Regions from separate parts of the Virgibacillus dakarensis genome, predicted to be linked through region 2. Evidence: a T-box and tRNA genes for the amino acid it is inferred to sense, from the RefSeq annotation. Region 2 holds a T-box; the other holds one or more tRNA genes.
What was found. The T-box of region 2 lies ahead of thrS (threonine--tRNA ligase). A T-box ahead of a tRNA ligase gene usually reads a tRNA of that ligase, here a tRNA-Thr.
Positions count from the first base shown of each region.

Region 1: it encodes a tRNA-Thr, which carries the amino acid that the T-box ahead of thrS (threonine--tRNA ligase) is inferred to sense. The anticodon was not compared.

Region 1 is NZ_LT732554.1:1,093,487-1,096,902, forward strand. It holds gene fabI (enoyl-ACP reductase FabI) at 302-1,078, opposite strand; gene CZ382_RS15120 (hypothetical protein) at 1,185-1,631, shown strand; tRNA gene CZ382_RS15125 (tRNA-Glu) at 1,644-1,718, shown strand; tRNA gene CZ382_RS15130 (tRNA-Val) at 1,797-1,872, shown strand; tRNA gene CZ382_RS15135 (tRNA-Thr) at 1,965-2,040, shown strand; tRNA gene CZ382_RS15140 (tRNA-Tyr) at 2,080-2,164, shown strand; tRNA gene CZ382_RS15145 (tRNA-Gln) at 2,177-2,251, shown strand; tRNA gene CZ382_RS15150 (tRNA-Lys) at 2,311-2,386, shown strand; gene CZ382_RS15155 (hydroxymethylglutaryl-CoA reductase, degradative) at 2,608-3,416, shown strand, end outside.
Region 2 is NZ_LT732553.1:1,775,347-1,778,762, reverse strand. It holds gene dnaI (primosomal protein DnaI) at 1-860, shown strand, start outside; gene ytxC (putative sporulation protein YtxC) at 1,020-1,871, shown strand; T-box leader at 1,935-2,160, shown strand; gene thrS (threonine--tRNA ligase) at 2,233-3,416, shown strand, end outside.

The DNA of each region.
Region 1 (3,416 bases), on a different contig from region 2:
AAAGGCTAATCTGTTGATCTAGGCAGCTATAAACCGGAATCACCCTCGGAAAAACGGGGAAATTACGGAAGATAGCAACCAAGTGGGGTTTCTTATTGGTCACTCTGCTCTTTCAAAACTACATATTAAGAAGTTAGACCAATAGTCTATTTAAATAGATTAGGAACATGATAAATGGTTCGCCTGTCTATGCTTCTGCTTCCAAACCATCCTCCTACAATTTACCACCCAATGGAACCCGGACTCAAAAGCTAAAATATACGTACTAAAATAGACGCTTGAAGGCAAGCGTCTATTTCATTTAGCCACCAATGATGTGATATCCCGAATCAACATGAAGAACTTCGCCGGTAATTCCTCTTGATAGTTCACTCATGAAGAATAATGTTGCATCGCCCACTTGATCTTGATCAATGTTACGGCGTAAAGGCGCTTTTTCCGTAATTACAGAGGTTTTTTCATTGAACCCGGATACACCTTTAGCGGATAATGTTCGAATTGGACCCGCAGAAACGGCATTTACCCGGATGCCATATTTTCCAACGTCCTCCGCCAAATACCGTACACTAGCCTCTAAGGATGCCTTTGCAACACCCATGACATTGTAGTTTTTAATAACTCGTTCTGCACCAAGGTAGGTTTGGGTAACAATACTGCCGCCCTCTGTCATGAGTTCTTTGGCAGCTTTTGTGACAGCTACAAGTGAATAAGCACTTATCTCCTGTGCCAATAAGAAGCCATCACGGGAAGTATCGGCATATTCGCCTTTTAATTCTTCTTTATTGGCAAAAGCAACAGAATGAACCAATCCATGAATAACGCCAACTTTATCCTTAATTTCACTGAAGGCAGATTGAATACTTTCGTCACTAGCAACATCACATGTGACAATTAATTTGGCTTCTATTCCGTTTTCCTCGAGCAGCTTGACTAATTTTTTATAGGAGCGTTCTTGTCTATTAGTGAAAATCAAATTTGCTCCCGCATTATGTAACGATTTGGTAATTCCCCAAGCAATGCTTCGCTGGTTTGCTACTCCCATTACAACGATATTTTTTCCTTTTAATAAATCGGACATTTGTTTACCTCCAATATATGAATACTGTACATATTATACCCCAAACCTTTCCGTTAAAGAAACCATAGTGTAAATGATGCTTAGCTGTTGATTAAATCAGGGGGCATTGCTGGAAGATGAGGAAATAACAACTTGGAAAGTGTGGATTTCGACCGGAAAAACAAGAACATCGACCGGAGAGCAGAAACATCGACCGGAAAGCGGAAACATCGGCGGAGGAGGAGAACATCGGCCGGAGAGCAGAAACATCAACCGGAGAGCAGAAACATCGGCCGGAAAGCGGAAACATCGACCGGAGAGCAGAAACATCGGCCGGAAAGCGGAAACATCGACCGGAGAGCAGAAACATCGGCCGGAAAGCGGAAACATCGACCGGAGAGCAGAAACATCGGCCGGAGATCGGAAACATCAACCGGAAAATGCAAAATATCGGCGGTTGGAAAGGTTTTTCCGTTATAAAGTAAAAAAATATAAAAATCCTCTTTACAAAAATAGGTTATCTGTATATAATAAAATTCGTCGGTTTGCGACAAGGTTTTATTTTAATCGATGACAAAGCCGTTAAGGCCCGTTGGTCAAGTGGTTAAGACACCGCCCTTTCACGGCGGTAACACGGGTTCGAATCCCGTACGGGTCACCACTAAAGATAAAATGGCAATTTGGCGGACATGTTAAATAACGTTATGTCACAATACATGCACCACCACATCCTGTACATGGAGGATTAGCTCAGCTGGGAGAGCACCTGCCTTACAAGCAGGGGGTCGCAGGTTCGAGCCCTGCATCCTCCACCATCTTACCCGAGCAAAGCTGTAATGTTCCGGTTTTCCCGATCTTACTGAATAAGCTTCTGGAACGATGAGCATACTTAGGTAAGAAACTATAGGCCGGCCTAGCTCAATTGGTAGAGCAACTGACTTGTAATCAGTAGGTTGGGGGTTCAAGTCCTCTGGCCGGCACCATTTTTTTATGTATAAATCGTGAAATATGGTTAACAATACGGAGGGGTAGCGAAGTGGCTAAACGCGGCGGACTGTAAATCCGCTCCCTCAGGGTTCGGCAGTTCGAATCTGCCCCCCTCCACCATTATCAGATTGTTGGGCTATAGCCAAGCGGTAAGGCAGCGGGTTTTGATCCCGTCATTCCCAGGTTCGAATCCTGGTAGCCCAGCCATTTTTTTATTTTTTCAACCGTTTATTACATAAGGACTAGCAATTGCCAATATTGCTTTTGAGCCATTAGCTCAGTCGGTAGAGCATCTGACTTTTAATCAGAGGGTCGGAGGTTCGAATCCTCCATGGCTCACCATTTATTCCATTATTTAATAACAATTTATCCAAAAGAACTCTAGCATAAATGTCACTATCCATAGTATAATTAGAAAAAACAAGGTCGTACTGTTTATCAACAACCTTGTTTATTTGCATTTTACGCTGTTTTTTTACATAATAGAAAGAGTAAATTTTTTTCTAAAAACAAATCATACATGATATAAATATATTATACGGAAGGCAAAAGGATGAGTTGGTATGAAAACTTCCAGGATCCCCGGTTTTTACAATATGACTGTTGAAAAGCGGCGAGAGCTACTGGCATCTATGCAATTATTCAATGACGAACAACTAAATAATTTACGTAAAGCTGAGTCGTTACCATTAGGTACAGCGGATAATATGATTGAGAACGTTATTGGAACCTTTCCCTTGCCACTTGGATTAGGATTAAACTTTTTAATTAATGGCAAGGATTATGCTGTGCCAATGGCTATCGAGGAGCCATCTGTTGTAGCGTCTGCCAGTTATATTGCCAAAATTGTCCGGGATGCCGGTGGATTCACAACAGAATCGACAGGGCGAGTTATGATCGGGCAAATTCAGGTTGTCGGTTGCCCTGATATCGAAGGGGCTAAAAAGGCGATATTGGCGGAAAGGGACGCATTGCTAAATGATGCAAATGCTGCATATCCTAGTTTAGTCGCCAGGGGTGGCGGCGCAGAGGATCTGGAAGTTAGACTTTTAAATGAAGGTTCAGGATCAAAATATGGTAAAATGCTTGTAGTCCATGTATATATTAATACGTGCGATGCGATGGGTGCCAATATTATCAATACCATGGTGGAAGCATTGGCACCCTCAATAGAACAACTAACAAATGGGAAGGTGTATTTACGTATCCTTTCCAATTATGCAGATCGATGCCTGGCTAAAGCAAGCTGTGCCATCCCGCCTGAACTCTTAGGGTCGGATGATTTTGCCGGAGAAGCGGTGCGGGACGGGGTTGTACATGCTTATGAATTTGCTGCCTCGGATCCTTACCGGGCGGTTACACATAACAAAGG
Region 2 (3,416 bases):
CTATCAAACAGCAGGTTCTTCACGATCCCGAGATAGCTGAATTTCTTGCCTTGCATCCGCAATTAACAGAAAACGAAATCGATAAGAATCTGATAAAGTTATACGAGTATACAACCCAATCAAAGCAATGCGAAAAATGCGCCTCATTTGGCAAGTGCATCAATATGATTCAAGGATATTCTCCAATATTAAAAGCAGATAATAATGAATTACATTTAACATATGAAAAATGCCATAGTCGTGTAGCATATGAAAAACAGAAAGAACAGGAAAATTTGATTAACAGCCTGTACATGCCCAAGGATATATTACATGCGAATCTGGACAGTTTGGATATAGATGATACGAGAAGGCAAATTGTCCGGGAATTGATGCTTTTTTTAAAACAGGCACAAACCGAATTACCAGCGAAAGGGTTTTATTTTTCCGGCCCCTTTGGTGTTGGGAAAACCTATCTTCTTGGGGCGATCGCCAATGAACTAAAGAAATTGCACATTTCATCCATGCTTATTTATATGCCGGAATTTGTCCGTGAAATGAAAGGGTCAATCAAGGATGATTCTATCAACAGGAAAATAGATTATTTTAAGAAAACAGAAGTTCTGATGTTGGATGATATTGGTGCAGAAACACAGTCTGCCTGGTTCCGTGATGAAATCCTCGGATCAATTTTGCAGTACCGCATGATGGAACGATTGCCTGTCTTTTTTACTTCCAATTATAGTTTGGAGCAATTGGAGGAGCAGTTAGCTATATCAAATCGCGGTGGCGTTGAAAAAGTAAAAGCCGGCAGAATTATTGAGCGAATTAAACAAGTAAGTAAAGAGTTTCTCATGTATGGGGAGAACCGACGCAACTAAATAAGGAAGCTAACAGGATTAGTGCTATTCTGTTAGCTTCTTTTTAAACTTTCGGAAGTGTCGGTTTTACTATTGTTGGTAGTTTATCCGGATCATACATTTTTTCACCCTTTTGTCCATATAATGTAACAGTTTGGTTCTGGATGAGGGTGATATTTGTTGCTGGAAGTTTATTTTAGTTCTGACAAAGAAGTGATCAGTTTTTGTGAGTATTTATTTCGTTATAACAAGCAAATTGAATTGCATTGGAAAACAGATGAGGATTGGGGGAATCTACTACAACTGCAATACCAACTGCCAGGCAACAAGACGATGGATTCAATTGCAAAGGCGATGACCGATGTGTTTATCAATCATCGATTAACCAATATGATCAAACATATTATGGAAGAATACTATTACTATACGAATACGGATGAGATGGAACGCATCCTGGATTTAACGCATTGGATTTTTTCTGGTGAGGATGATGACAGCCTCCAAGTAAGAAAAAACAAGGATCCCAATCAATTATTGCAGTCCTTGTTCATTGCTAATATTAAAAACACAACAACGATCCATTATGATTCAATCGTTAAGTTTCGCCTGAAGGTTTTTAAAGATCAATTAATCCATTACGTTGGACTGGCAATCGACGAATTTAAACGGGAAGAGGATCATCAGGCATTTGTAAACATGTTGCGTGAATACATTGCAAAAAAAGAACCAACCTATAATCTGATTCATGTATTGCAAGGAAGTACATTTTCATTTTTTAAAGAAAATGGCAAGCCGTTTTCAAAAATGGAATTACGGATGCTGATGCAGAAAGAACCGTTATATATTGTCGGACTGGATAAAGATGAATTAAATTTGGCACCTTTAGTCGCGATGGCACCGAAGAAAATAAAAATTTATGGTGACCATCCGTCAGAACCGAAAACGTTAACCGTGATTAATGTTTTCGAGGAAAAAGTGGAGTTCGAAGCCTATAAAAATTTTCCATTTGCTTATTATTTGAAAAATCAATGAGAAAAGGCTTGATTTTCATATCGTGAGAGGCTATAATACGACTTATATTATTATTTATTAGGATAATAAGTAAGGATAAGGACAAGATCATTTGCCTATTGTATAAACAAGAGATGGAAGCCCGCTGGCTGAAAGCTTCCAATATACAACCGGATGATTACCACCTTTGAACTCTGCTGTCGAACAGATCCAGTAGACAGTAGCGTACCATCTGCGTTAAAGATGATGAGCCGTAATAATGATTTACGGGAATTAGGGTGGAACCACGTGTTAAGCGCTCGTCCCTTTGCATAGATGCAGAGGGGTGGGTGTTTTTAATTTTTTTAAAAATGGTTTTAATAAATGATAAGGAGCGATAATCATGGCAGCAGACATTGCAATTATTTTCCCTGACGGTGCTGAAAAAGGATTTCCTTTTGGGACAACTGGAGAGGATATAGCAGCAACTATTTCCCCCGGATTAAAAAAGCAGGCACTTGCCATTAAGCTTGATGGCAAGCTGTACGATTTAAAGCGAGAATTACCTCATGGTGGGGCAATTGAAATTATTACGTATAAAAACAAAGAAGGCATTGACATTGAACGGCATTCCGCAGCGCACTTAATGGCACAGGCGATTAAACGTTTGTACGGAAAGGTTCAATTTGGTGTTGGCCCGGTCATCGAAGAAGGGTTTTATTACGACATGGACATGGAGCATACGATTACCCCAGAAGACCTGCCAAAAATTGAAAAAGAAATGCGCAAGATTGTCGATGAGAACCTGGAAATTGAGCGAATCGAGGTTACCCGTCAAGAAGCGAAGGATATGTTCCGGGGAATTGGTGATGAGCTGAAGCTCGAATTGATTGATGCCATTCCGGAAGATGAACAGGTAACGATCTACAAGCAAGGAGAGTTTTTTGATCTTTGCCGGGGTGTACATGTTCCATCGACAAGCAAAATCAAGGCATTTAAATTATTGACTATCTCGGGAGCGTATTGGCGTGGAGACAGCAATAATCAGCAACTGCAGCGGATTTATGGAACTGCTTTTGAAAAACAAAGCCAGGTGGACGACTATTTGCGGATATTGGAAGAGCGAAAAGAACGCGATCATCGTAAACTTGGAAAAGAATTAGGGATTTTTACCGTTTCCCAAAAGGTTGGTCAAGGACTGCCGTTATGGCTGCCAAAAGGCGCGACGATTCGCCGCCAAATTGAGCGTTATATCGTTGATTTGGAAGAGCGGTTGGGCTATAACCATGTATATACACCGGTATTGGGCAGTATCGATTTATATAAAACGAGTGGACATCTGGATCATTATGATGACGACATGTTTCCGGTAATGGAAATGGACAACGAAGATTTGGTTCTCCGTCCAATGAACTGCCCGCACCATATGATGGTATATAAAAATCAGTTGTATAGCTATCGGAATTTGCCAGTCAGGATTGCGGAGCTTGGTACAATGCATCGGTATGAAATGTCCGGGGCTTTGGCAGGTCTGCAACGTGTGCGGGCAATGACGCTGAATGATGCCCATATCTTTGCCCGTCCAGA